Regions from separate parts of the Neobacillus sp. GCM10027624 genome, predicted to be linked through region 2. Evidence: riboswitches for the same ligand, from Rfam matches in the RefSeq annotation. Region 2 holds a riboswitch; each other region holds the start of a gene.

Evidence for each region. A riboswitch is a leader RNA that binds a small molecule or an ion and turns the genes downstream of it on or off. The one in region 2 is predicted to bind glycine.
Region 1: it holds a riboswitch for glycine, as region 2 does, so the genes downstream of both, gcvT (glycine cleavage system aminomethyltransferase GcvT) here and ACFQZ9_RS24035 (ACT domain-containing protein) in region 2, are expected to answer to the same signal.
Region 3: it holds a riboswitch for glycine, as region 2 does, so the genes downstream of both, glyA (serine hydroxymethyltransferase) here and ACFQZ9_RS24035 (ACT domain-containing protein) in region 2, are expected to answer to the same signal.

What each region holds. Positions count from the first base shown of each region.
Region 1 covers NZ_JBHTHD010000011.1:425,577-435,582, forward strand. The annotation lists gene comGB (competence type IV pilus assembly protein ComGB) at 1-684, shown strand, start outside; gene comGC (competence type IV pilus major pilin ComGC) at 704-1,036, shown strand; gene comGD (competence type IV pilus minor pilin ComGD) at 1,033-1,473, shown strand; gene comGE (competence type IV pilus minor pilin ComGE) at 1,457-1,795, shown strand; gene comGF (competence type IV pilus minor pilin ComGF) at 1,740-2,219, shown strand; gene comGG (competence type IV pilus minor pilin ComGG) at 2,216-2,602, shown strand; gene ACFQZ9_RS18440 (YqzE family protein) at 2,668-2,853, shown strand; gene ACFQZ9_RS18445 (YqhG family protein) at 2,886-3,677, opposite strand; gene ACFQZ9_RS18450 (DEAD/DEAH box helicase) at 3,655-5,343, opposite strand; glycine riboswitch at 5,505-5,592, shown strand; gene gcvT (glycine cleavage system aminomethyltransferase GcvT) at 5,845-6,951, shown strand; gene gcvPA (aminomethyl-transferring glycine dehydrogenase subunit GcvPA) at 6,970-8,316, shown strand; gene gcvPB (aminomethyl-transferring glycine dehydrogenase subunit GcvPB) at 8,309-9,769, shown strand.
Region 2 covers NZ_JBHTHD010000014.1:37,729-47,734, forward strand. The annotation lists gene ACFQZ9_RS24025 (DUF2935 domain-containing protein) at 1-397, shown strand, start outside; gene ACFQZ9_RS24030 (PFL family protein) at 509-1,870, opposite strand; gene ACFQZ9_RS24035 (ACT domain-containing protein) at 1,889-2,164, opposite strand; glycine riboswitch at 2,250-2,327, opposite strand; gene ACFQZ9_RS24040 (hypothetical protein) at 2,689-3,036, shown strand; gene ACFQZ9_RS24045 (aminotransferase class V-fold PLP-dependent enzyme) at 3,164-4,669, shown strand; gene ACFQZ9_RS24050 (LrgB family protein) at 4,715-5,410, opposite strand; gene ACFQZ9_RS24055 (CidA/LrgA family protein) at 5,407-5,775, opposite strand; gene ACFQZ9_RS24060 (LysR family transcriptional regulator) at 5,879-6,772, opposite strand; gene ACFQZ9_RS24065 (L,D-transpeptidase family protein) at 6,978-7,466, shown strand; gene ACFQZ9_RS24070 (immune inhibitor A domain-containing protein) at 7,516-9,915, opposite strand.
Region 3 covers NZ_JBHTHD010000011.1:28,860-38,865, reverse strand. The annotation lists gene ACFQZ9_RS16400 (iron-sulfur cluster biosynthesis family protein) at 1-14, opposite strand, end outside; gene lipA (lipoyl synthase) at 45-926, opposite strand; gene gcvPB (glycine dehydrogenase subunit 2) at 1,015-2,505, opposite strand; gene gcvPA (aminomethyl-transferring glycine dehydrogenase subunit GcvPA) at 2,498-3,850, opposite strand; gene gcvH (glycine cleavage system protein GcvH) at 3,852-4,250, opposite strand; gene gcvT (glycine cleavage system aminomethyltransferase GcvT) at 4,381-5,493, opposite strand; gene sdaAA (L-serine ammonia-lyase, iron-sulfur-dependent, subunit alpha) at 5,505-6,386, opposite strand; gene ACFQZ9_RS16365 (L-serine ammonia-lyase, iron-sulfur-dependent subunit beta) at 6,386-6,898, opposite strand; gene glyA (serine hydroxymethyltransferase) at 6,916-8,166, opposite strand; glycine riboswitch at 8,325-8,425, opposite strand; gene ACFQZ9_RS16355 (amino acid permease) at 8,643-10,006, opposite strand, start outside.

The sequences.
Region 1 (10,006 bases), on a different contig from region 2:
CTTATTTTCATTACCGGCTTTCTGTTTGTCTTTGTTGAAAATACACTGCTGCCAAGGTTTACAACCCTTTTTAAATCAATGGGACTTGAGGCTAATTTTTTCACGAAAGTAATTTATGCTTTTGACCAATATTTCCCTAAGATTCTATTGGGGATATTTACTATTTTTCTTCTAGCAGCTATGTATTACTTTTTTGTTTTCAGAAATATGTCTATCCTTCTTCAACGATCTCAGTTAGTTCGTCTCCCAATTGCAGGAAGGGTTCTCAGATTGTTATTTACTCACTATTTTTCCATTCAGCTCAGCTTTTTACTTGCAGGGGGAATCTCAGTCTCTGAAGCCTTACTGCTCTTTGAAAAGAACCACAGACAACCCTTTTACAGCCAACTTGGGAAGGAGATTAAAGAAAAGCTGGTAACCGGAGAAAAACTCGAGTCTATTTTAGCCGCATTTTCTTTTTTTGAAAAAGAATTTCCTATGATTGTTAAGCATGGACAAGCGAATGGAAAGTTAGAACAAGAACTGCAATTTTTTAGCCGGCATTGTGTAAATACAATGGAAGAAATAATTGAAAAAAGCTTTAAAATGATTCAGCCTATTTTATATCTTTTTATCGGATTTCTTGTCGTGTCGATGTATTTAGCTATTCTATTACCGATGTTCCATCTAATGGATGGAATTTAAAAACTGGAGGTTGAAAAAGATGCTGAAAAAATTTGAAAATCAAAAGGGTTTTACACTAATTGAAATGATGATTGTTATGTTAATTATTTCTGTATTGTTAATTATCACAATTCCGAACATCACAAAACATAATTCAAATATCAATGACAAAGGTTGTCAGGCATTTGTGAAAATGGTACAGGCCCAAGTTCAGGCTTATGAAATGGAAAAGAAAAAACTGCCTACAAGTGTTGAGGATTTAGTTGCTGCTGATTATTTAAAAGAGGATGCAAAGGGCTGTCCTGATGGAAAAACAAAGGTAGAAATACAAGCCGACGGAAAAGTTGTAGCGGTGGCAAATACGTCTGAATGAAAAATAACCAAAATGGATTTACTTTAATCGAATCATTATTGGTTCTCGCGATCTTTTTAATCCTATCCTCGATTACTGTCTTTTCTGTAAAGCCACAAGCGAATCGTATAGAAGATGAAACCTTCATTTCCCAGCTCAAAACAGACTTATATTTCGCCCAACAATATGCTATTTCCCATCAACACGAGGTCTATGTAGGCTTTTCGGAAAACGAATATAACTATTATATTTATGAGCGCAATGATCTTCCACGGCTGGTCGAGCGATATTATTCAAACGATATTCATGTATATCCGGGGACACTATCGTTATATTTTCGGTTTCTACCGGATGGAAATATAAGTAAATTTGGTTCGTTCACGATTGTAACGAAGGATAAGCAATATCGTGTTACGTTTTTGATTGGAAAGGGAAGGTTTTATGTCACGGAAGAATAGAGGCTTCTTTTTACTCGAGCTATTATTGTCGCTATCGGCCTGGTTTATGATGTGTCTGTTTTTTATGCCGATTGTCATTGATTTAAACAGTCAATCCAAAAAACTCAAAATCGAAAAAATGGCCAGGCAGCTGGTATATGAGGAACTCGAGGCTAAAATTATCGAGGGAAAATTAGACACCAATTATTCTGTATTACAGGATGGAATAGAATACAAAATCAGCTGGAAAGACCCTGCATTTTCCGGAGAAAAAGAGGTGTGTGTAAATGTTGAGGAAACCGCCTTTCTTTCCAAAACAGAAATTTGCGGTATGCAAGAATGAAAAAGCTTTTACATTGATTGAATCTCTCTTTGCCCTAGCCATATTTTCTATCCTTGTCTTTTTCATGGCTCCACTAATGCAAATAGTTTTAAATAATAAAGCAATTCAAGGGGAAGACCAACCATTGGAGTGGGAGGTTTTTAGCAGTCAATTAAAGAGGGAAGTCCGATCTTACATGAAGGTAGAGGTCCTTTCAGGAAGACTATTTTTAACGAAGGATGCAGAAACCATTCAATATGAAAGGTACGGCACTAACGTCCGAAGAAGGGTTAATAGTACTGGAAATGAAATCGTGTTACAAAATGTATCTGATGTAGTTTTTGTACTATTAAATAACGCTGTAAAGGTTACTGTAAAGGACACATGGGGAAAACAATATTCAATTGTTATCTACTCCTTTATTAGTTGGAATTCAAGTCCATGAAAAAAAATCAGGCAGGCTTTACCTATCCCCTTACATTGTGTGTCCTCCTTGTTTTTTTCTTATTTTTATCCATACGTGTTGAACAGCTGTTAGCTGAGAGGAAGGTTGCAAATCAAACTGCGATACTGTTGCAAGAAGAGTACTATTTCCTTAGCTCAATCAAAAAGGTGGAAAACATGCTAACATCCACCGGAACCATTCAGACAAAAGGATCTTTTAAGTATATAAACGGGGCGATGGATTATCAGGCTGAGGCTCCTATAAGTAGTGTTCAAAAGGTTAATTTCACACTCCGTTTTAGTTCAGGAATAACTGTTATTGGAATTGGCTATTTTGATATTAAATTAAAAAGGATTATCAAGTGGGCAGAAAGTAGAGCTTGAAAAAGGTCGTTTGAATTTGTAAAACATGGACATACTTGTATTGAAGGATAAAGGCAGGTGTGTCGATGAAAACAAATGATTATGTAAAATATATGACGCAAACCATTGTAAAATATGCGGACCAACCAAAGGATGAACGAAAAAGAATGCGTACAGAGCGTAAGCAAGCACAAGCATCCTTGTGGTACCGGTGGTTCGGAATCCTTCCTTATATTTTTTACTCTGAAATGAAAAGAAGAAGAAAAAGGTAAAGAAGCAGATGTATGTCTGCTTCTTTACCTTTTTAGATTGCTTTTTCTGTCAAATAAAACAGTCCGCCGTTGATAAACGAGATATTAATTTTTGGTTCATATTGTTCCTGCAGTGCTTTTTTTTCTGTTTCGTAGCTCTCATTTTCTTCTTCACAATCCTCATAAAAATGGTCTAAAAGCTTTCGGTCCATATCCCATCTTTTACGGGCTTCCTCTGCCCATGTATGATCATCACCATCAATAACATTTCTTAGATAATTTTCAATTCTGGTCATTCCGCTTTTTGGTTTAACTAATGGAGATAAGGTAAAGGAGTAATCCGGAATTTTGGGCGTTAGCTTTATTTTCGATAAGCGCTCATGGAAATCTTCGACCATTTGACCATTTATTAGCTGCAAACCAATCGATTTAAAAATATCTCTTTTTCGATCACACTGGTAGGATATTTTCACATTCATACAAAGCCAAGGTAATAATGGTGTTTGTCTATTATGCAAGCTGTGATTTTCATAAAGCCGAATATAACCTGCAAGGTTTTTTGTAGAAGTAAATATTTGATGCAATCTAGGTGATCCCAAATATATGGTTTCCCCTTTTACATGATCAGGTGCCCGCTGTTGGTCTGTAATAAAGGTAAGCTTCATCGGATTCGGAATTCCGCCTGTTTTCTCAAGATAATGCCAGTAAAAGGGGCGATTCATCAATTCTTTATCAAGTTCAATCGTTAATTGAGTAGTTAAATATCCAGGTTGGTTTTCGACAATTTCACATTCGTTGGCTTCAAAATACTTTATTAAAAAGTTATGAATTTCCTGCTGCTGCATGTGAATCTCCTTCCTTTATGTCTCTTGCGAACTCAATCATCGATGAGAGGTTTTCCATTTTTATCCTCATTTCCCCTTCGGAAGAAGATTGCCCAAATATGTCGATTAAATGGTCCTCGATATTACCAAAATCAAGTTTTGTTAAAATATCATCAAGTTCGCCAATTACCTTTTCAAATAAATCAATTTTTTCGTATAGAAGTTTTAAAATATGTTCTTCGACCGTATTTTTGATGGCAAAATTATAAATCATCACATCTTTTTCTTGGCCGAGACGGTGAATCCTGCCAATTCGCTGTTCCAGTCTCATAGGATTCCACGGTAAATCAAAATTAATGATATGATTACAGAATTGAAGGTTAATCCCTTCTCCACCGGCTTCTGTTGCAATTAAGACTTGAACATGCTTTTGAAAGAGTTCACGCATCCAGTCTTTTTTACCGCGTTTAAAACCTCCCCTGAACGGTACGGAAGAAATTCCATGCTGTTTTAAATACCATTGCAAATATAATTGTGTGGCCCGATATTCTGTAAAAATAATGACTTTGTCATTTACCTTCTGAATTAATTCTAGCGCTTTTTCAGCTTTTGAGTTTTGCTGGACGGCCTCAACTTTTTTAATCAAATAATTAATTTGTTCTTCAAAGGCAGGAGATGGATTTTCCTTTTTTTGCAGCATGTTTTTTAGTGTATAAAAAACGGCTTCGCGGCTGCTGCATGCTTCTCTTTGTAATGTCATCACAGAAAAGGCACTTGTTTGAACCCAATCTCCTTCACTTCTTAAATCATTAATGGCCTCATATAGATCTTTTTCTGATGATGAAAATTCAATTGGAATGGTTTCAACATGCCTTTTGGTCCATTCAATCCCGGTGTCAGCTCTCCGATTACGAATCATTACTTTATTGACTAATTCCTTTAAATGCTCATTATCATTTAAAGAACGGGCGTCCCGTTTATATTTTTCATAAAAGGCTGTCTCGCTTCCCAAATGCCCCGGTTTTAAAAGGGATACTAGGTTGAAGATTTCTTCAATTCTGTTTTGAATCGGGGTTGCTGTTAACAATAAACAAAATTTCTTTTTTAAATTTTGAACAAACTCATAGTTTTTCGTTTTGTTATTTTTCAGCTTATGGGCTTCATCGATGATAATAAGGTCATAGTTTTGATTGTAAATAATATCGCGATGCGGATTTCGTTTTGCGGTATCAATGGAGGACACCACCACATCACATTGTTCCCATACATAACTTTTTCTTTGCGAAATCGCCGGAATAAAAAATTTGCTATTTAGTTCCATTGCCCATTGTGTAACCAGGGAAGCAGGGACTAGAATCAATACCTTTTTAACCAAACCGCGAATCATGTACTCTTTTAAAATAAGACCAGCTTCGATGGTTTTACCTAGCCCAACCTCATCAGCGAGAATTGCTTTTCCATTCATGTTTTCAATGACTTGTTTAGCTGTTTCGAGCTGATGGGGAAGGGGAGTTAAATGCGGCAGATGGCTGGGTGCCTGCAGTCCCTCAAATTCGGGGATGACAAGATGTTTTTCAACCTCAATTGCAAGTTTAAAAAGATCCCAATTTCCCCATGGACCATCATGTTCAATCCTATGTAAAAAGTCATCCTGCCAGGAGGAATCGAATTCTATGTGAACAGACATGGTTTTCCAGCTCCTTTTCTGTCAGATACCTATTGCTCAAAATATCATTTTAGGGTAGGATGTTAGTAGCTTAGAAAGTTTTAAATTTTTGTAATAAAGTAAATGATTTTGAAGATGTATTTATTTTAGTATTACCCATATGGAAAATATTATAAATGCGGATGATAACAAGGGGAGAGACTACTCGTGTAGCGCCGAAGGAGCAAACAGAAATGTGAATCTCTCAGGCAAAAGAACTCTTGTTTGACGCAGCTCTGGAGAGTGCTTCAGTTATATAGGAGCCACCAAAGGGGAAAGCCAATATCGGTAAACTTTCAGGTGCAAGGACAGAGACCTTCTTTAATTTAAAAAGGGGGGGCTCTGTCTTTTTTTCTGGGGAAAAATATCTTAGAAAAAATGTAAAACTTATTCTAGAGATATAACGTCTCTTATGGGTATGTTTTCTCTACGCACCATCTTGTTATTTTTTTAATAAAATTTTCTGAAAAAGGGGAATTCAATATGGCTGATTTAAAACGCACTCCATTATTTGAAACCTACAAGCAATACGGGGGTAAGACAATCGATTTTGGCGGCTGGGAGCTGCCAGTCCAATTTTCAAGCATTAAGGAAGAACATGAAGCCGTTCGTACAAAAGCAGGTTTATTCGATGTATCTCATATGGGGGAAGTTGAGGTTAAAGGACCTGACAGCTTATCCTATTTGCAAAAAATGATGACGAATGATGTTTCTAAACTGAAGGATGGCGGCGCTCAGTACACAGCGATGTGTTACGAAAACGGCGGTACAGTGGATGATTTGCTTGTTTATAAAATGGAAGATAATCATTATCTACTCGTGGTAAATGCCTCCAATATTGAAAAAGATTATAAGTGGCTTGAAGACCATCTTGAAGGTGATGTTACCCTTAAAAACTTGTCTGAACAAACAGCTCAACTGGCCATTCAGGGACCACTTGCAGAAAAGGTACTACAGAAGTTGGTTAAAGAATCCGACCTAAGTCAAATTGGCTTTTTCAAATTTCAGCAGGAAGTAAAAATTAATGGCAAAACGGCCCTTGTTTCTAGAACTGGTTATACTGGGGAAGATGGGTTCGAAATTTATTGTAAGTCAGACGATGCGGTTGACCTTTGGAATGCTATTTTGGAAGCAGGTAAGGAAGAAGGAGTTCTTCCTTGCGGATTGGGCGCACGTGATACGTTACGCTTTGAGTCCGTTTTACCGCTTTACGGTCAAGAACTTTCTCCTGAAATTTCACCACTAGAAGCAGGAATTGGTTTCGCTGTAAAGTTAAATAAGGAAGCAGATTTTATTGGTAAAGAGGCATTAAAAGAACAAAAAGAAACTGGTCTTCCTAGAAAAACGGTTGGGATTGAAATGATTGACCGTGGTATTCCACGTCATGGGTATTCCGTTTATAAAGGGGAAGAGCTCATTGGTGAGGTTACTACAGGTACGCAGTCCCCAACATTAAAGAAAAATATCGGGCTTGCACTTATTCCAACACAATATGCCGAATTAGATGGTGAAGTTGAGGTTGAAATTCGCGGAAAACGTTTAAAAGCAAAAGTAATTCCAACACCTTTTTATAAAAAAGAAAAGAAATAATGGAAGGGAGTTAGGTTTATGAAACATCGCTATTTACCTATGACTGAAGAAGATAAGAGAGTAATGCTTGAAACCATTGGCGTTTCCTCCGTTGATGAACTTTTTAGCGATATCCCGGAGCAAGTACGTTATAAAGGTGAATACAACATTAAAGCTGCTAAATCAGAGCCTGCTTTAATGAAAGAACTACTTAAAATGGCAGATCGTAATGCAGACTTGAAAAGAAATGTTTCTTTCTTAGGAGCAGGCGTTTATGACCATTATATGCCTGTTATTGTCGACCATGTTATCTCACGTTCAGAATTCTATACAGCCTATACACCATATCAGCCTGAAATTTCTCAAGGGGAGCTTCAAGCAATATTTGAATTCCAAACGATGATTTGCGAATTAACGGGAATGGACGTTGCCAACTCTTCTATGTATGATGGCGGAACAGCATTAGCTGAAGCAGCAATGCTTAGTGCCGGTCATACAAAACGAAAAGTAATTTTAGTTTCAAATGCGGTTCATCCGGAATATCGTGACGTACTTAAAACCTATGCAAAGGGTCAGAACTTAAGCGTAGTTGAAGTACCAGTAATAGACGGTCTAACAGATTTAAATGAATTAAAAGGCTTAGTAAATGCCGATGTTGCTGCAGTTATTGTTCAATATCCAAACTTTTTTGGCAGAATCGAACCATTAAAAGAACTAGAAGAAATCATTCACGCCAATAAATCAATGTTTGTCGTATCAAGCAATCCACTATCTCTTGGAGTATTAACACCTCCGGGCAAATTTGGTGCTGATATTGTCATTGGGGATGCACAGCCTTTTGGTATTCCATCCGCATTTGGCGGTCCGCACTGTGGATACTTTGCTGTTACTGAAAAACTAATGAGAAAAGTTCCGGGTCGCCTTGTCGGACAGACAACAGATGACGAAGGACGCCGTGGTTTTGTTTTAACCCTGCAGGCACGCGAACAACATATTCGCCGTGAAAAAGCGACTTCAAATATTTGTTCTAACCAAGCTTTAAACGCACTTGCAGCTTCCGTTGCTATGACCGCTCTTGGCAAAAAAGGTGTTCGTGAAATGGCAGCAAACAATATGCAAAAGACTCAATATGCGAAAAATGCCTTTAAAGCGGCAGGCTTTGAAATTGTCAATGATGGTTTTTCATTTAATGAATTTGTAATTAAATTGAATCACCCGGTAAAAGAAATAAATAAACAGCTTTTACAAAAGGGAATCATTGGCGGTTATGATTTAGGTCGTGATTATTCAGAACTTACCAATCATATGCTGATTGCTGTGACTGAACAAAGAACGAAGGAAGAAATCGATACTCTTGTAAAAGAATTGGGGGATTTGCATGCATAATCAAGATCAGGCGCTCATTTTTGAACTTAGTACACCTGGCCGAGTCGGATACAGCCTCCCAGAGATGGATGTTCCGGAATTAGAATTAAATGACCTTCTTCCTGAAGGATATTTACGCGCAGATGAGCCTGAGCTTCCTGAAGTTTCTGAGCTTGATATCATGCGTCATTATACAGCACTTTCAAAACGAAACCATGGCCTTGATTCAGGATTTTATCCATTAGGATCATGTACGATGAAATATAATCCAAAAATTAATGAAAATGTTGCCCGCTATAATGGCTTTGCTCATATTCATCCCCTTCAGGATGAAGACTCTGTACAGGGTGCATTGGAATTAATGTACGACCTTCAGGAACATTTAATCGAAATTACAGGGATGGATGAAGTAACTCTGCAATCGGCTGCAGGTGCCCACGGGGAGTGGACCGGGTTAATGTTAATCCGTGCTTTCCACGAGGCTAATGGTGATTTCAACCGGACAAAGGTTATTGTTCCGGATTCAGCCCATGGTACAAATCCTGCGTCTGCAACGATTGCTGGCTTTGAAACCGTTACAGTTAAGTCTAATGAAAACGGTCTTGTTGACCTTGAGGATTTAAGAAGAGTGGTTGGCGAAGATACAGCAGCGCTAATGTTGACGAACCCAAATACACTCGGACTTTTCGAAGAAAATATTGTAGAGCTAGCTGAAATTGTTCATGATGCAGGCGGAAAGCTTTATTATGATGGAGCAAACCTTAACGCTGTTCTTTCAAAAGCAAGACCGGGGGACATGGGATTTGACGTTGTTCACTTAAATCTTCATAAAACCTTTACTGGCCCACATGGCGGCGGCGGACCTGGTTCAGGTCCTGTCGGTGTAAAAGCTGACTTAATTCCATTCCTGCCAAAGCCAGTTGTCGCAAAACGCGGGGAAGACTATGTGCTTGATTATGATCGTCCACTCTCAATTGGACGCGTGAAGCCATTCTACGGAAACTTTGGTATTAATGTCCGTGCTTACACATATATCCGTTCAATGGGTCCTGACGGCTTAAAAGCTGTTACTGAAAACGCAGTTTTAAACGCAAACTATATGATGAGAAGACTTGCAGATCATTATGAGCTTCCATTTGATAAGCATTGTAAGCATGAATTTGTATTAAGCGGGAGACGCCAGAAGAAGTTGGGTGTCCGTACATTAGATGTTGCAAAACGTCTGCTTGATTTCGGATATCATCCACCAACTATTTACTTCCCATTAATTGTGGAAGAATGCTTGATGATCGAGCCGACTGAAACCGAAGCAAAAGAAACCCTAGACGCTTTCTGTGATGTGATGATTCAAATTGCCAAGGAAGCAGAGGAGAATCCTGAAATCGTTCAAGAGGCGCCACATACAACCATCGTTGGACGTATGGACGAAACAAAAGCAGCACGTAAACCTGTGTTAAGATATAAGAAGAATTAATTGATCTTTCGGTGGGTGGATTCTATTAAGGAATTCACCCTCATCTTTTTATAGAAGTAAAGTAATTATTCCCAAGTGCTAGGGAAGTCAAGACTCTAGGAACCACTAGTGGCTCCTAGAGCCCGTAATTGGGTTGAAATCAGTGTAGTAAGAACGATCAAGGGGTTATAGTGCCCGTAAGCGGGGAAAAAGGAAGAGAGCAGGAACAATCAAGTGGTTATAGTGCCCGTGAACGAG
Region 2 (10,006 bases):
GGAGGATCAGCTTGGCCATATTATTTTATTAAGAAATGTCACAGATCCAATAGAGTTAGCGGTTGATCGGCAAACAGACCTATATGCACAGAGATTTCAAATGTTTATTTTACAAAACCATCATGTAAAAGGGTTTTTAAGATTTACAGAGCAAGGGTTTCCTAGACAGAGAGAATTGGCATTGGAGGTAGGAAAGACGGTTATTGAAATGAATGGGTATATAAGGTCGGTGGTTGAAAAATATCAAGGAGACCGGATCTTAAATAAAACGACTTTACGGTTTTTGGAGCATCATTTTCCGGAGACCTGCTATTTCGTGAAAAAATTAGCGGAATTCGCTCCTGAGCTTCAAGCCGAAAGCACAAATTGCTCTTTGAGGAAGCCATCGTTTAATTAGATTTTTAGGAGAGGTATCCGACAATGGGTGAGAGTTATCCGACAATAGGAGAGGGTCAAACGACAATAGGAGAACATCTCCAACAATTGTCGGACCCTCATCCATTTTGTTTTAATTAATCAGTGCCTGCAGCGGAGCTGGGATTCTTCCTCCGCGATTAATCAGTTTTTGGGAGCTAAATGGGTTCACTCCGATGACAGGTGCTCTGCCAAGGAGGCCGCCGAATTCGACCATTTCGCCTTCCTTTTTTCCCGGAACCGGAATTACCCGGACGGCGGTCGTTTTCTTATTGATCATCCCGATGGCAGCTTCATCCGCAATCATTGCTGAAAGAGTTGAAGGAGCTGCATCGCCTGTTATCGCAATCATGTCTAGACCAACAGAACATACGCAAGTCATCGCTTCAAGCTTCGATAAATTTAGTGCGCCATCGATAATACCGCGAATCATCCCGTTATCTTCGCTGACGGGGATAAAAGCGCCGCTTAATCCACCTACATAAGAGCTCGCCATGGCACCACCCTTTTTCACAGCATCATTCATTAGTGCAAGTGCTGCAATCGTCCCGTGCGTTCCCACTCGTTCGAGTCCAATCTCTTCAAGAATTTCGGCAACACTATCATTTAAAGCATTTGTTGGGGCCAATGACAAATCCATAATCCCAAACGGAATACCAAGCCGGTTGGCTACCACTCTGCCTATCAGCTCACCGGCACGAGTAATTTTAAAGGCTGTCTTCTTGATAATTTCAGAAACCTCGCCTAGGTCAGCATCTGGGTAGCGTTTCAATGCGCTCAAAACAACCCCTGGACCGCTTACACCAACATTGATGACTGCTTCGCCTTCCCCTGCTCCATGAAAAGCTCCAGCCATGAAAGGGTTATCCTCTACGGGATTACAAAAGACAACAAGCTTCGCACAGGCAATCCCGTTTTGATCCTTCGTTCTTTCAGCCGCCTCTTTAATAATAAAACCCATTTCTCTAACGGCATCCATATTAATCCCTGTCCGGGTGGTTGCAACCGAAACAGAAGAGCAAACACGCTCCGTTACACTCAGTGCTTCCGGAAGGGCTTTTAACAATGTTTCGTCACCCTTTGAGGTTCCTTTATGAACAAGTGCAGAAAAGCCGCCGATAAAATCAATTCCTAATTGTTTTGCCGCTTTGTCAAGCGTTTTCGCGAGCTCTACAGTTTGTTCCGCTGTTGCATTGCCGAGAATTTCAGCAATCGGTGTAATGGAAATTCTTTTATTTATAATTGGAATTCCAAATTCCTTCTCGGTTTCCTCGGCCACTTCTCTTAAGTTTTGTGCGTATTTCGTGATTTTTTCATAGACTCGCATATTCATTTTTTCAAAATCAGAATCGGCACAATCCCGGAGGCTGATGCCCATCGTTACCGTACGAATATCAAGATTTTCCATTTGAACCATGCGAATCGTCTGTAGGATTTCATCCATTGCAATTGTCATAATAACGATCTCTCCCTTTTACACGCGGTGCATCGCTTGGAAAATTTCCTCAAGCTGAATGTTGATTTTTAATCCCATATCTTCACCGGCAAGGGTCAATTCATTCCTTAATCTATTTAAATTTACCTTTCCGGTAACATCAATAATCATCATCATGGTGAAAAAATCCTGTAGAATCGTTTGGCTGATATCAAGAATGTTCATGTTGTTGTTTGCAAGAATGGTTGTTACCTTTGAAATAATTCCTACCTGATCCTTTCCAATTACACTTACAACTGCTCGTCTTCGCTCCATTTCTTCCACCTCTATGAATAAAATAAAAAAAAGATTGGATAGATCCAATCTCACGGTAAAAGAAGAGTGTGTAGTTTTATGTACAACTTTCTCTTCTGTCCTTTTGCCTGAGATTGTGAATCCTTCGGCGCCGCAAATGCGCGGTCTCTCCAGAAGCTGCTCCGGTTATAGTGTGATCCACAACCATCATAGCCTGCTATATTGAATTAAACAAATCTTATCAAGGAAAAAGATTTCAGTCAATAAGAAAAATATGTAGAATTTGTGTGGCCGTTGTTCGAGCTTAGCATCATAGCCAAAAACTCACTCCAACATGTGAACTCCTAACCAGAGTATTTTAAGCCCGGACAACTTTGACCTACAATAAAGATAATAACCGGAAACGATTAAAAACGGATGAAAAAAATGTTAACAATTTGTTAAGTCTTTGTTGATTTAAAAATAATTATATTGTAAACGGACAGAAATTATTATGTAAACAAACACCGCTATACTAAGATATAAGACTAAAAGGCGGTGGTTTTATGGAAGAGACACTAGTAAAATCATATTTACAAAAATCATTGGAAGAGTGGAAAGAGGATATATCCAATTTCCTTGGTGAAATCGACAAAGAATATGAAGAGGTAGCGCAGGAGTTAAAGGTATATTCATATAAATATAACATTACGAAACAAGTGATTCAATCAACGGTAAATGAGGAGATCATCGAAAGTATTCGGCAAATGTACCATAAACCTTTTGAGGAAAGTTATAACCAACTAAAGGTGTACATACGAGATCTTGAAGAGAAACGAAAGGTTTTTCAAATGTTTATCCAAAAAATTGATGAAGTCACTCGGAAAGAATCAGCTAAATTGAATGTTTCATAGGTAAGAAGATATCCCGATGGAAGCAGCTTTTACGATATAAAGCTGCTTTTTATGATGTATAAGAACTTGAACCCGCATTCCTTCACCTTGCATATATTGATTAACAGATAGAGGAGAGGTGAAGCAGATGATCACCGCCATGATCGGCAGTAAAACCTATACACTGCCAGAAAACCTGGAGGAATATTTTCAAAGATTTCGTTCTCAAGTGATCGGAATCAATCATGAATATGAAACGCCCTATGGAAAAAAGCAAATCATTTATACGGACTGGACGGCAAGCGGGCGTCTTTACCGTCCAATCGAACGGAAAATATCTGAGGTATTTGGACCATTTATGGCAAATACCCATACTGAGTCCAATACAACGAGTTTAATGATGACCGCTATCTATAAACAATCAAAAAAGATTATAAAAGAGCATGTAAATGCGGATGAACGGGATTCGCTTATTCTTGATGGCTTTGGGATGACCTCAGTTATGAATAAATTTCAGAGAATCTTAGGGTTGCGGGTCCCCGAACAGTTAAGAGGGTATTTGCAAATTCCTGAAAAAGAGCGCCCCGTTATTTTTATCACCCATATGGAGCATCATTCAAATCAGACTACGTGGCTTGAGACCATCGGGGAGGTTGTCATTTTAGAACCTAGCTCAACCGGAGAGATTGATGTTCCGCAATTGGAGGAGCTTCTCCAGAAATATCGTGAACGTCCATTGAAAATAGGGTCTTTTACGGCTTGTTCGAATGTTACGGGAATTCAAACCCCCTATCATCAATTAGCAAAAATCATGCATCAACATGGAGGATTATGTTTTATCGATTTTGCTGCATCTGCACCGTATGTCAAAATCGATATGCATCCGGAAGATCCTTTAGAAAAGTTAGATGCGATATTTTTCTCGCCGCATAAGTTTTTAGGAGGGCCGGGAACAAGCGGGGTATTAGTTTTTGATTCAAGGCTTTATTCAAATCAGGTACCGGACCATCCGGGGGGAGGAACTGTACTATGGACCAATCCCTGGGGGGAGCATCATTATTATCCAGATATTGAACTCAGAGAGGATGGAGGAACACCTGGAATTTTGCAAGCAATTCGCACAGCCCTTTGCGTGAATTTAAAAGATCAAATGGGCGTTGGAAATATATTAAAAAGAGAAAAAGAGCTGCTTGGAATCCTATTACCACAGCTTGAAAAAATTCCAACCTTTCACATATTAGACGGTCATTTAAAAAACCGTTTAGGAATTATTTCTTTTTACATTGAAAATATCCATTATAATTTAATTGTTCGTTTGCTGAATGATCGTTTTGGCTTTCAGGTCCGGGGTGGATGCTCATGTGCCGGAACATATGGTCATTATTTATATCAGATTGATCAACCTGCTTCAAAGCAAATAACAGATAAAATTAACCATGGAGATCTATCTACAAAACCTGGCTGGGTCCGATTTTCCTTGCATCCGATTATGACAAATGAGGAAATTTGGTTGTTTATTCATGCAATAAAAGAAATTATTGCGAATATCGAGGTTTGGAAAAAGGATTATGTTTACGATCCGGCGAGTAATGACTATTTCTATATACACCATATTCGCGAGGATATGGCACCACTGTTCCGGTTAAGTGATTGATTTAAATCGGAAAAACTGCCTTTCGACCATTTGAAAGGCAGTTTTTTATTGTAAATGGATAAAGTTCATTAATACAGGAATGAGGGAAAAGCCAAAAATCAGGGTAATCCAAGCAGCAAAAATCATTGCAAGCGTTGAAAAGGTTCCTTCTTGTTCACCATATTCCATCGCTTTATTCGTTCCAGCACCATGTGCAGCCATTCCAAGTGCAAGACCTTTGGCAATAGGCGTTTTTATCGATAATCCCTTCATCACCATCGGGCCCACAACACCACCAACTACTCCAGTCAATATGACAAAAACGGTTGTTAAAGTAGGCAGTCCGCCGATTTCCTTTGATACTTCAATGGCAATAGGTGTCGTAATGGATCTTGGCAGGATACTTACAACAAAATCTGAATTTAAATGAATAAGTTTAGAAAGCCCCAATGAAGAAAAAATGGCGATCAAACATCCGGTTGTAATACTGATTAAGATGTTTCCAATATATTTTTTTATCAAAGGATAATGCTTATAGATCGGGATTGCAAAAGCAACTGTTGCTGGTCCAAGCATATAAGTAAGAATATTCGTAGACGCTAAATAGGCATCTGCGGAAACATGCATGATTTTAATTAGTCCAATTAATGCAAGCGGCGCAATCAATAATGGATGGAATAATGGAAAAGTCCATTTCACGTAAGCCTTTTTAGAAAAGCAATAAAGTATATACGTAATCGCTGTGAAAAAAATAATTTTCATAGCGCATCACTTCTTCTATGATTATAGATTTTTTCAGAAACAAATGCGGTTGTTCCCATAACGATAATCGTACTAAAAATGATTAAAGCAATCGTTTCAATCCCTTCAATGCCCATGATTTCTTTATAATTCACTACTCCTACAGCAGATGGAACAAAAAAGAGCAGCAATTCGGCGAGCAGCCATTTTCCGCCTTGTTCAATCCACTCAAGTTTTATCACTTTTAGCTTTAATGCGATAAATAATAGGATTAAGCCAATCATGGATGCTGGAATGGGGCCGTGGATAACCGACTTGATTGCCATTCCAAGTATAAGAAATAAATAAATACATGCGATTTGTAAACAAATTTTCAGTAGTTTCATCCTAACAACCTTCCTTGAAAAAGCATCATTTGTTATTACTAGGTAATGTTACGATGAAGTTAGTTATTCGTAAAATACATATTTGGAATCAGATGCATTACTTTTAGTTATAATGAAACAGCTGCTTTGCACTGAGAATAAAATTTATAAAGGTTCGAGAGGCGTATGATATATAACGCCCTTTTTTCGTAATCACGGCTAGCTTCCACGGAATGACTGGGCGCAGTTTTATAATTTTAATTTCAGGATTAAGGACACGGTGACAAATAGAATCGGGAAGGGCGGTTACGCCTAAATTGGCCGCAACCATTTCCGACATAAAATCCCATTGAGAGCTTTTATATAATATTTTCGGTTCGAAGCCTTGATTAATACATTCATCACGGACGAATTGATGCAAAGCGAATTCCTCACTGTAAAAAATAAATTCCTCATCTTTTAATTCATGGAGGTGTACCATTTCACGATCTGCAAAGGGATGATCATAATGAACTAATAATTTCAATTCCTCCTCGACAATTGGATACAGATCAAAATCTTTTTCTGAAACAGGAAGGACTGCCACTCCTAATTCAAACTCTCCCTCTTCAATACTTTTTACGACTCTTGCTCCCCCATATTCAGTTATATTGATATGTACATTCGGGTAGGTTTTGTGGAATTTTGCCAAGACTTTTGGAAAAAAGAGACTGCCAATGATAGGAGGGATGCCGATGTGAATTTGCCCTCTTGATAGATTGGTCATATCATTAAGGGTTGTAGACATTTCATCCATTAACAGCAGCATTTTCTGAGCATACTCCATGACAATTAAGCCTGCGTCTGTGATATCACTTGTTTTATTTGAGCGAATGATGAGTGGAATGCCGAGCTCCTCTTCAAGGCCTTTCATCATTTTACTAAGGGCCGGCTGTGAAACATGGAGAGATTCTGCTGCCTTTGTAATACTTTTGTGTTTGGCAATTTCCAAAAAATATTTTAACTGACGTATATCCATTTTTAATACCTCCTCTGGACTTATTATATCGATTGAATAGTAAAGTTCATAATAGCTTCTGCCTCTAATGTTGGCAACGGCAAACTTGTCCGGGCATATGCTAATAAGAAAAGTGGAAGCGCCTTGTTCAGCTCCGGCAAGTGCTGGAGCTGGACAATTCTCAAAGTTCACATATAAGATTTATGAATTAAAAAGGTGGGAAGTCATGATTCATATCGTAAAACGCGGGGAAACACTTGCGTCGATTTCTGCTGATTATCGGGTGAATTTGCATCATCTTTACGCAGCAAACCCCGGAATTGGACATTTACAGGTAGGTCAAAAAGTACAAATTCCAGGACTGCCTGACCCATATACGATTCCTTATTCCATCGATGTTTCTGTTGGTAAAAGAAGACTTGCATTATATCACAATGGAAAGTTAGTGAAAATTTTTCCTATTGCCGTTGGGAAAATGCTGACGAATACTCCAACGGGTGAGTTCGTGATTGTCAACCGGCAAATGAACCCCGGGGGACCCTTTGGAGTCATGTGGCTTTCACTATCCAAACAAGGCTATGGAATCCATGGGACAAATAATCCAAGTTCGATTGGAAAGGCCGTCTCCCATGGCTGTGTAAGAATGTATAACAGGGATGTCCTCCAGCTTGCTGATACTGTTCCGAATGGAACGCGGGTGGTTATTCATCAATAATTTCTAAAGAAAAAGGTCGATTCACAAAGAATCGACCTTTTTCTTACAGTTATTTATAGATTACGATTGAGCCGACGGATTTGTCTTTGGATTCGCCATTAACTCGAACTTTTAGGCCATAGTTACCGATATTTCGACCGGCATCTGGCATAAATGTGTTTTCGAATGAGTTGCTGTCATTAAATAATGATACAGCTGGTTGACTTGGTTCATTCAATGTTTGTACACCTGGATAGTCAATATTTAGACCGGATGTTGGATCTAAACCAAAGGCAGCATCGGCAATATGGTAGCGAGTGCTTGCTTCGGCAGTTTTTCCAGTACTTAAGAGCCATTCTAGGTCATTACCTAAGTGGGCGTCAACTACACCTAAGAATCCATCTCCAGGATGGTCACCTGTCCAGTTATCGGTATAGCTATCATCAACATACCAAACTACTAAACCTCCATCATAGCTCATTAATGATTTACCTCGTGCAATATGGGCAAGACCTTCGTCAACACCTTTATGATTGCGCCATTCAAGTAGGTAGTAGTGATCAGTTAATTTGTTACCATCCATTTTGGTAAAACCGTTTAAGGTAAAAGGAGAAGTGGTATTTTCAGCACCCTCATCTACTATCGTTTGCCCGTCGGCAACAACTTTGATGTTATCTGCAAAGAAGCCAATATAAGAGCTTCCCCAGTCAGTTGCATAGCGAAGGCGAAGTTTGATATTTTGACCTTTATACTCAGATAAGTCGAATGACTGAGGCTGCCATCCATTCGATTTTCCAGTAAACCCAGGCATTGAATTTAAGATAGTTGGATAACCTTCAGGAACCACGTCGGAACGGGTATTAGCATTCCCTAATGATTTCCAAGTTGAACCGTTATCAGTAGAAACTTGAACGAAGGCAAAATCCCATTGTGGCTCGATGTCATACCAAGCATCAAAAGTTAAATTTGCCGAAGATTTTCCAGTTAGGTCAACATCGGTTACCATGTTGCTATCCATTTCGTCAGCTTGTCCACCCCAATATTCAAAGCTTCCAGCTGCGGGAGTATTTACAGGCGTTTTCTTTTTCGGGAGGTTAACGCGTACCGCTTGGTTATTTTGTCCAAGTGGTGAATTTGCTTGGTCAAGCAAGAATTGAGTTCCTTTTGTAGAAACTTCATCCCAATTTACAACTGTTGGTGCAGTCCATTTTCCACCAAGAGTGGATTGGAAGTACTGTTTGGCAAATGGAGAGAATCCTGTTGGTTCTGCGCCAGGAATTTTTCCAGCCCATGAGCCACTAGCCATGATGGACCAATAGCCAATCGCTTCACCAGTTCCAGTATACTGAGTATCATATTCATCAGGAAGACCTAAGTCATGACCATATTCATGGGCGAATACCCCAGTGGCACCGTCTTCAGGCATAACAGTGTAGTCATAGAATCCTGGTAAGCCTTTTCCTAATCCATCTGGGTCATAGAAAACAGCCGAACGGTGTGACCAAATCGCATTATCTCCCAAGGAACCGCCGCCAGCTTCTTGTCCCATTCCGGAATGAATAATTTGTAAGTGGTCTACTAATCCATCAGGCTCCCAGAAGTTACCGTCGCCATCTAAATCATGCGGGTCTTCTAAATCATAGTCTTGAAGAGGGACGCCTGCAGCTTTTGCAGCCTCAAGAGTATCTTTAACTAATTGCTTCGAACCACCAGGTGTTACGTTATCATGGCCTCCAGTAGATCTGTCAGCACCATAGTAAGCAGCAGTGCCAGGCACTTTTAACCAGCCATAGGCTTTACCTTCAATGGTATAAGTCCCACCTGATTGTTCTTCATAAAATTGCTTTTGTGATACTTGGTCTTCACCATGTGGACCTTTAAACTCTCCTTTATTTCCAAAAATCATTTTTTCGTAATGTTCAGGAGTATAGTCTGAATAGTAGTTATCTGTTTCTTCAGGCTTAAGGTTGTTGTGTTCAAAATCTGAATACTCTACCATTATGGTTAATAGTTTCCCTTTTTTCTGTACACCAGGTGAAGTTCCTTCCTCTACCGGATCCGGATTTCCCTTTAACTGCCCATATTTGTTCCCTTTACCTTTTAAGAGACCTTTATTAAAGTCTTTAAATTTGCGCTGTTTTTCTGCATCTGCTGCCTTGACCTTAGCAGCAAGAGGGTCAGCTTGCGTTACCTTGTCTTGTTTCCCTTTTAATTCTATATAGTTTTGCAAAGCTTTTTGCTTTTCCGCAGTGGAGGCACTTTTCGAAATCACTCCACGTTTGATCAGTGAATCTAGTAACTTGTCCTCATTTACTACAGATAAATCTAGTGAACCGTAAGAGTGTGAGACAGTAGGATTTTTATGTAGTATGTCCCCCCCAGTTGAGCTAGCGTAGTTGCCAGGAAAACCTGCAAATAAGGTTCCTGCAATTACGGCTGTTGATAGACCGGTTTTTAAAAACTTTTTCAACCAAATTCCCCCTAAACTGTTTTCTTTCGATACAATTCCATAATATTCCGAAAATTATGACAAGACAATGAGACTAATTCCTTAAAATTTC
Region 3 (10,006 bases), on a different contig from region 2:
ACTTTTAACTTCATAGGATGCCCCTCCTTTTCTCCTATTTGCCCTTATCGCACATTCGCTTTTGCTGCATTGACCTGTTCATCTGCATGATAGGAGGAGCGAACGAGCGGACCCGCTTCGCAATGACTAAAACCTTTTGACATGGCGATTACTTTTAGTTCTTCAAATTCTTGCGGACTCCAGTATTTTTGTACTTTTAAATGTTGTTTAGTAGGCTGCAAATACTGTCCAATAGTCATAATGTCCACATTATTCGCGCGAAGATCATCCATTGTTTCGATAATTTCCTCTTTCGTTTCTCCAAGTCCGATCATAATGCTTGATTTTGTTGGAATAGCAGGATTCATTTCTTTTGCGCGCCGTAAAAATTCAAGGGATCGCTCGTATGTAGCCCTGGCACGAATTTTTGGTGATAAACGTTTCACTGTCTCAATATTGTGATTTAAAATATCTGGCTTTGCATCCATTAAGGTTTTTAAATTTTCATATTTACCATTCATATCAGATGGTAGGACTTCAATGCTGCAAAATGGATTACGTCGCCTTACAGCTCTTACCGTTTCAGCAAAAACCCCGGCTCCTCCATCTTTTAAATCATCACGTGCAACCGCGGTAATCACAACATGTTTTAATCCCATCAACTCCACTGATTCTGCCACGCGCTCTGGCTCTTCCCAATCAAGCTCTGTCGGAAGCCCTGTTTGAACGGCACAGAATCGGCAGGCACGTGTACATACACTTCCTAAAATCATAAAGGTTGCCGTTTTTCGCGATGCCCAGCATTCATGAATGTTCGGACATTTTGCTTCTTCACAGACTGTATGAAGCCTTTTTTCACGCATCATCGATTTTAAGCCAGTATACTGATCATTCGTATTTAATTTTATCTTAAGCCATTCCGGTTTACGTACATACTCAGTTGCCATCTTATTCACTCCTATGAACGGAACATATAATCTGCTAAACGTGAAAATTATCTGTGCGGAGGTATCCCCGCACAGATGGAAGATTTCTTTATACGTTTACAGGTTCTTTTTCTTTTACTGCCGATTCCTCTTTTTTATATCGTAAAATTGGTTGTCTCGCTGCCTGTACTTCATCCAATCGGCCAATCACCGTTGTATGTGGTGCATCTAATACGATACCTGGGTTTTCTTCTACCTCTTTGGCAATTTGAATCATCACATCCGCAAATGCATCCATTGTTTCCTTTGACTCTGTTTCTGTTGGTTCAATCATCAAACACTCCTCAACATTTAGCGGGAAGTAGATGGTTGGCGGATGATATCCAAAATCAAGCAGACGTTTGGCCATGTCAAGTGTTCTGACCCCCAGCTTCTTCTGTCTTGAACCGGATAATACAAATTCATGCTTGCAAATTTGTGAATATGGTGCATCAAAATAAGGCTCAAGTCTTTTACGAAGGTAGTTCGCATGAAGGACAGCCCCTTCAGAAACTTCACGCAATCCTATTGGTCCCAATGTACGAATATAAGTGTATGCACGAACCAAAATTCCAAAATTTCCATGATAGCCTTTTACACGACCAATAGATAATGGATAATTTGAATTCAACACAAATTTATCACCGTCTTTTTCAACGCGTGGTACAGGTAAATAAGGAAGAAGGAATTCCTTAACACCAACAGGACCTGCACCAGGACCTCCACCACCGTGTGGACCCGTAAATGTTTTGTGAAGATTTAAATGCACGATATCGAAGCCCATTGATCCTGGAGTTGTTTTTCCTAAAATCGCATTGGCATTCGCACCATCATAGTATAGTAATCCGCCTGCTTCATGAACTACAGCAGCAATTTCTGCGATTTCTTGTTCAAATAAACCAAGTGTATTAGGGTTTGTTAACATTAATGCAGCGGTATCACTATCAACATGTTTCTTTAATTCATCTAAGTTAACTAATCCATTTTCGTTTGATGGAATCGTTACTGTCTTAAATCCTGCAACGCTCGCACTAGCAGGATTTGTGCCATGAGCGGAGTCTGGAACAAGAACTTTCTTTCTAACTTCACCTTTTTGCTCATGGTAAGCTTTAACCATCATTAATCCAGTCCATTCACCTTGAGCACCTGCAGAAGGTTGTAATGTTACTGCATCCATACCAGTGATTACAGCTAACTCTTCTTGTAGATTATATAAAAGCTCTAATGCACCTTGTACAGTTTCGCTTGGTTGATATGGGTGAATACGGCTTAACCCTGTTAGTCGTGCCACATCTTCGTTAATTTTCGGATTATATTTCATCGTACAAGATCCAAGAGGATAGAATCCATTATCAATCCCATGGTTTTTATTTGAAAGTGCAGTATAGTGACGAACAAGTTGAAGCTCAGATACTTCAGGTAGTTCTGCTGCTTCATCACGAATTAAATGTTTTGGAAATTTATCTTGTAAATCAACACTTTCAACATCACTTTTCGGAAGGCTGTAACCTACACGACCTGAACGACTGATTTCAAAAATTAGATCATTATATTCAACCATTTACAACAGCCTCCAATGCTTCTACAAATTTGTCTATCTCTTCTTTTGAACGTTGTTCTGTTACCGCAATCAGCATTTGATTGTCAAATCCGTAATCAATTCCTAAGTCATACCCACCAATGAGCCCTGATTCAAGAAGTTTAGTGTTTACTTCTTTAACCGGGCGTGGAAGTTCTACAACAAATTCATTGAAGAATGATGATTTGTTTAAAACGTTAAAGCCTTTGTTTTGAAGAGACTTTGCCATGTAGTCAGCTTTCTCAATATTTTGCTGTGCCATTTCACGAACACCATTCTTTCCTAATGCTGACATGCAAATAGAAGAGGCAAGAGCATTTAGTGCTTGGTTTGAACAAATATTAGAAGTCGCTTTATCGCGGCGAATATGCTGCTCGCGAGCTTGCAAGGTTAATACAAATCCTCGTCTTCCTTGTTCGTCATGAGTTTGCCCTACAATACGTCCTGGAATTTTACGCATATATTTTTGTTTAACTGCAAAATATCCGCAGTGCGGGCCGCCAAAGGACATTGGAACACCAAGCGGCTGCATATCTCCGACAACAATATCTGCTCCAAGTTTACCAGGTGATTGTAATAGAGCTAATGCTAGTGGGTTTGAACTTACGATGAAAAGAGCACCAACTTCATCAGCGATATTCTTAATTGCTGTCAAATCTTCAATAGAACCAAAGAAGTTTGGATATTGAACAATAACAGCAGCCGTGTCTTTATCTACTTGTGCTTTAAGTTGTTCTAAGTCTGTTACATCTGTAGCAAGACTTACTTCTTCAACTGAATATTCTTGACCCTTTGCAACAGTGTTTAAAATTGCACGTGATTCAGGATGAACAGCTTTTGAAATCACTACTTTTGAACGTCTTGTAGAAGCAATAGCAAGTGAGGCCGCTTCTGCAAGTGATGTAAAGCCATCGTACATGGAGGAGTTGGCCACATCCATTCCTGTCAACTCACAAACCATCGTTTGGAATTCAAAAATTGCTTGTAATTCCCCTTGGCTGATTTCTGGTTGATATGGTGTATAAGCAGTATAAAATTCTGAACGTGAAATCATATGATCAACAACACTTGGAATGTAATGATCATATGTACCCACGCCTAGAAAAGTTGGATATTGATTTGCATTTAAATTACTTGCAGCAAGTTGGTTCATTTTTTTCATTAAAATAGGTTCTGGATCCGCTTCTGGAATTGTTAATTCACCTTTTAAACGAAGTTCAGATGGAATATCTTCAAATAATTCTTCAATTGAAGACATTCCTAAGAAATCGAGCATTTCCTTTTTATCTTGTTCCGTATCAGGGAGATATCTATAAGTATTCGCCATCTTATTCCTCTCCTTCTTCATTGATAAATGCTTTGTACTCATCTTCATTTAAAAGGGATTCAAGCTCTTCTGGAACCGACATTTCCACTTCTACCAACCAGCCTTTACTGAATGGATGTTCGTTAATTGTCTGAGGAGCATCTTCTAACTCTTCGTTGATCCGGACTACAGTACCCGATACAGGAGCGAAAATTTCAGAAACGGCTTTAACCGATTCGATTGTTCCCATTGATTCATCCGCTGTTACTTCATCATCCACTTGCGGATTTTCCACAAATACAATATCTCCCAACTGTTTTTGTGCATAATCAGAAATCCCGATTCGTACTCGATTTCCGTCTAACTTTAAAACCCACTCATGTTCCTTGCTATATAGTAAAGTTGCAATTGCTTGTGTCATAATATTTTCTTCCCTTCAACTGTTAATTAGAATTTAATAAGTTTAAAAATCACTTTTAAGTATGTTTGTTTAATCAGCCTTTATGCCTTACCCCAGGTTGAGAGTCTGCCAGAGTATCTTTATTACTCTATTAACCTCTTTTATAAAATGGTGTTTTCACAACAACGGCATCAATCAGCTTGTTACGGATTTCCACTTTTAATGGTGTCCCCACTTCAGCATGTTCCGCAGAAATTAAAACAAGTCCAATGCTTTTCTTTAAAGATGGTGATTGGGTTCCAGATGTAACAACACCGATTTCCTCTCCAGCTTCTGAAACTACCTTATAACCGTGACGCGGGATCCCTCGTCCAGTTACTTCAATCCCTACAAGCTTTCGTTTTAAACTGGCTTCTTTTTGGGCGATAAGTGCAGCCTTCCCAATAAAATCGGATTCTCTTTTCAGTTTTACGGCAAAGCCAATTCCTGCTTCAAGCGGACTGATATCACTTAACAGTTCTTGACCATAAAGTGCCAGACGTGCTTCTAATCGAAGTGTGTCACGTGCTCCAAGTCCACATGGCTTTAAGCCGTCCTCACTTCCTGCATCTAAAAGCTTTTCCCAAAGGGTTTCCGCTTGATCAGCAGCTAAATATAGTTCAAAACCATCTTCTCCTGTATAACCCGTGCGAGATACAAGTACATCTGTTACCCCGTCTAGATTGACATGTTGAGCAAATTTAAATGCGCCAATTTCTGATAAATTGATGTCAGTTAATTTTTGAACGATACTTTCAGCCTTTGGACCTTGGATGGCAAGCTGAGCGATTTCATTCGAAATATTTTGGAGCGTCATCTCCCCTTTTGCCTGTTGCTTCATCCAGTCAAAATCTTTCTCTATGTTAGCCGCATTAATGACGAGTAAATATTTTTCATTGTCTAATTTATATACTAATAAATCATCGACCGTTCCGCCGTCTGGGTAGCACATTGCGGTATATTGTGCTTGATTGATGCTAAGCTTGGTTACATCGTTTGTAACCAAGTAGTTAATGTAACTCTCTGCATCTTTTCCTTCAATGAGCACTTCACCCATATGTGAGACATCAAAAAGTCCTGCCTTTATTCGGACCGCCTCATGCTCATCTAAAATACTGGAAAACTGTACCGGAAGTGCCCAGCCGCCAAAGTCAATAACCTTCGCACCATGCTTACCATAAGTTTCAAAAAGTGGTGTTTGTTTTAATGCTGTATCGATCCCCATTGTTATACCTCCTATAATTTCCTACAAAAAAGCCGTTCCTTTACCTGTTTACCTGTTTCTGTCGTTGCCAGTCCTCCAAGAGCTGTTTCCCGAAGTGTCCTAGGCATATCTTTCCCAACCCTATACATCGCTTCAATGACTTCATCACAAGGAATCCGGCTTTCAATCCCGGCAAGGGCCATATCGGCTGCTGAAAACGCAATGGAAGTCCCAATCACATTTCGTTTAATGCAAGGCACTTCAACAAGGCCAGCCACCGGGTCACAAACCAAACCCAAAAGTGATTTCATGGCAATAGCAGTGGCATTCACGGCTTGTTGTGGTGTGCCTCCTTTTAGCTCAACGATTGTTCCGGCAGCCATGGCTGTTGCCGATCCTACTTCAGCCTGACACCCTCCTGCTGCTCCAGAAATAAAGGAACGGTTTGCAATGACTAACCCGAGCATACTTGCTGTAAACAAGCCCATAACTAAATCTTTAAAAGGCGTACCATCATTTTTATGAAGTGAAAACAAAACTCCAGGTAAAATGCCGGCTGCTCCGGCAGTTGGCGTTGCTACTATGACCCCCATCCGGGCATTACCTTCAGAGGTTGCCAATGAAAAGGCCATTGCATTACTTATATAATTTCCTGACAGAGCCTTTCCTTGACTCATGTATTCATACATTTTCACGGCATCACCACCGGAAATTCCACTTGGTGCAGCGGAGTCATCTTTGATACCGCTGTCGACAGCTTCTTTCATTTTGAGCAAACGCTCTTCCATCATGGCAATAATGACTTCTTTGTCTCTACCTGTTTTTTCTGCTTCTATCTTCAACATCATTTCGCCAATTGTTTTTTGCTCTCTTTCACAAGCTTCGATCAGCTCTCTCATGGACTGAATATCCATCATATTGCCTCCATAAGTTCTTTCCTAATTGGTTGATAATGACGAGCAAGGGCTGTAAAATCTTCGCCTGCACTCAAACGTATATGAACCATCTCGTCGTCAATCATAAAAATCTTGGATAAGCCGCCGCCGAGTGATACTCCGCCAACTTTAACAACATAATCGCCGCACTTTGCTGTTACAATTGTTATATTTGGATGATCGTAATACTCACAACTTTCCGCAAATTCAAATTGGTACTGCATGCCAGATTCCTTAGCCCATTCCAATGAATTTTTAATGCGTGAATCATCAGTATCCATCCCAAGTAATCCTCCGAGAAGTGCCTTATCTGTTCCATGACCTTGATAGGTTTCGGCAAATGAATCATAAAATACAATATTTGCTTCTTGTGGATAATCGCCTAACAATTCGTAGATAAACTTTCCGATTGATACCACTCCAGCTGTATGAGAACTTGATGGTCCAACCATTATCGGACCGATAATGTCAAAACAACTCTGAAATTCCATCCCAATTTTCCCCTTTCTTACACTGTTACAGCTTGTTGAAATAACGGATAGGCTCCACAAATCGTTTTTGTTGTTTCCTTTGCTTTCTCAAGCACGACTTTGTCCCCTTTACTCTTCAGAACAGCGGCAATGACTTTCCCGATTTGCACCATTTCTTCCTGCTTCATTCCGCGTGTTGTCAGAGCTGCTGTTCCCATCCGGATCCCGCTCGTAACAAACGGCTTTTCCGGGTCAAATGGAATCGTATTTTTATTTACGGTAATGCCCGCTTCTTCTAATAATTTTTCTGCTTCTTTTCCTGTTAAATTCCACGGACGTAAATCTAAAAGAACGATATGATTATCCGTTCCCCCAGAAACAAGGGCAGCACCTTCATTTTTTAATGTTTCGCCAAGTGTTGCTGCATTTTCAATGACCTGTTTTGCATATTCCTTAAAGCTTGGCTGCAGTGCTTCATTGAAAGCAACGGCCTTGGCCGCAATTATGTGCATGAGCGGACCGCCTTGTATCCCTGGGAACACTGATTTATTAATGGCCTTTATGATGTCTTCATCGTTGGTTAAAATTATTCCGCCGCGCGGACCTCGGAGCGTTTTATGCGTAGTGCTTGTTACAACATCGGCAAATGGAACTGGTGATGGATGAAGACCAGCTGCAACAAGTCCTGCAATATGTGCCATGTCCACCATGAATTTTGCACCAACTTGATCAGCAATTTGTCTAAAGCGTGCAAAATCAATTACTCTAGGGTAAGCACTTGCCCCCGCAATGATCAATTTTGGTTTTTCCCTTTTTGCAATCTCTTCTAGTTCATCATAGTCAATCAATTGAGTGTCCTCTCTCACACCATAGGAGACGATTTCAAACCATTTTCCTGAAACGCTAACAGGGCTCCCATGAGTTAAGTGCCCGCCATGTGAAAGGTTCATCCCCATGACCTTGTCACCAGGCTGCAACAATGCGTAGAATACTGCAAAATTTGCTTGTGCACCTGAGTGTGGCTGAACATTTGCATATTTTGCTCCAAACAGCTTTGTTAGGCGATCAATCGCTGTATTTTCTGCTATATCAACAAATTCACATCCACCATAGTAACGCTTTCCTGGATAGCCTTCAGCATATTTATTCGTCATCACACTTCCCATTGCTTCTAATACATCTTGGCTTACAAAGTTTTCAGAAGCGATTAACTCCAATGTTTGATGCTGACGCTCCTGCTCTTTCTTAATTGCTTCAAAAATAGTTGAATCATTTTGTTGTAATCCCATTTCTAGTCCTCCTTTTAATGGTTCAACTACCCTTTGATGTTTCAAACATGGAATTTATCTTGCTAATTACTGAAGATTTTTATTTCCAAGTAAATCGATAGAAACACTCACTTTTTTGCACGCAAAAAAGGACAGAAAAGGGTAGCATAAAGATTGCTCTACCCTTCTCTGTCCTTTTACCTGAGAGTTTAGTTCCTTTTACGAAAAGAACCTTCCCCTTTGGTGGCATATTAATTATGCGCTCTCCAGAGTTGCGTCCAGTTATGGTTCCATCTACCTGAGAGATTTATTCCAAGGGTCTTTTTGGAACTTGCTCCTTCGGTGGCGTGTTAAATTGCACTCTCCCACAACCGTCATCCGCTCTATTTATTATTATTTTCAGAATAATCGCTAACATAATTCACGTCAAGCTTTTTTTATATAATTTTTGAAAGCGATAACAACAAAAGGTAATTAAGATCTTTTATCGTTTGCTGTTAATTTTCTGCAATCTTTTCCTGATTCACTGGATCTGCATGATTTTCCTTTAGATTCCGTACCTTATAAATAGCAATTAGCATAATAAACCAAACAGGAGTTACGAACAAGGCAACACGAGTATCTTCCGCTAACCCAAGGACAACAAGAACGAATGCAAGAAAAGCAAGGATTAAGTAATTGGAAACGGGATAAAACGGCAACTTGAATTTATTTACTTTTGCCAAATCAGGTCTTACTTTACGGTATTTTAAATGACTGATGACAGTAATTCCCCAAATAAAGATGAAACATACCGTAGAAATACTTGTAATTAGTGTAAATACTCCTTCCGGCATGATATAGTTTAAAATTACGGCAATGAGAATGACAACAGTTGAAAAGAATAATGCATTTGAAGGTATTTTTCGTGAAGTAAGTTTTGCGAATGGTACAGGTGCATTTTTATCCTTGGCCAGTGAGTAAACCATCCGGCTTGTGCTAAAGACAGCGCTGTTACAAGCTGAAGCCGCGGATGTAAGCACGACAAAATTAACGATACCGGCAGCAGCTGCGATACCAACCGCTACGAAGACTTGGACAAATGGGCTTTTCGCCGGATTTATGGCATTCCAAGGATAAATACTCATAATTACAAATAGTGCGCCAAGGTAGAAAATAAAAACACGGATTGGGATATTATTGATTGCTTTTGGGATAACTTTTTCCGGATCTTTCGTTTCGCCCGCTGTAAGGCCAACAAGTTCAATCCCTGTAAAGGCAAACACGACCATTTGGAATGAGAGAATAAACCCATTTATTCCATTTGGAAACATGCCGCCATGGCTCCACAAGTTCTTGAAACTAGACGGCCCTGAATTAGTAGAAAAGCCTTTAATAATCATGACAAGACCGATGAAGATTAGAGCCAAGATGGCAATTACTTTGATTAATGCAAACCAAAATTCCATTTCACCAAAAAGTTTAACAGTTGTAAGGTTCATAACTAACAGAATAACAAGGGCAATTAATCCTGGCATCCACTGTGGTACATTAGGAAACCAATATTGGGTATAAAGACCAACCGCTGTTAAGTCAGCCATGGCAATGGAGATCCAGCAAAACCAGTAGGTCCAACCAGTGATAAAGGCTGCCATATTACCTAAATAGTCTCTCACAAAGTCAACAAATGAATGATAGTTCAAATTGGTTAAGAGTAGTTCGCCAAGTGCACGCATAATTAAAAAGCAAATGACACCTGTAATCATATAAGCAAATAAAATCGAAGGTCCTGCCAAATGAATAGATTTTCCTGCCCCAAGAAATAACCCCGTTCCTATTGCTCCGCCAATGGCGATTAGCTGAACGTGCCTGTTCTTTAAAC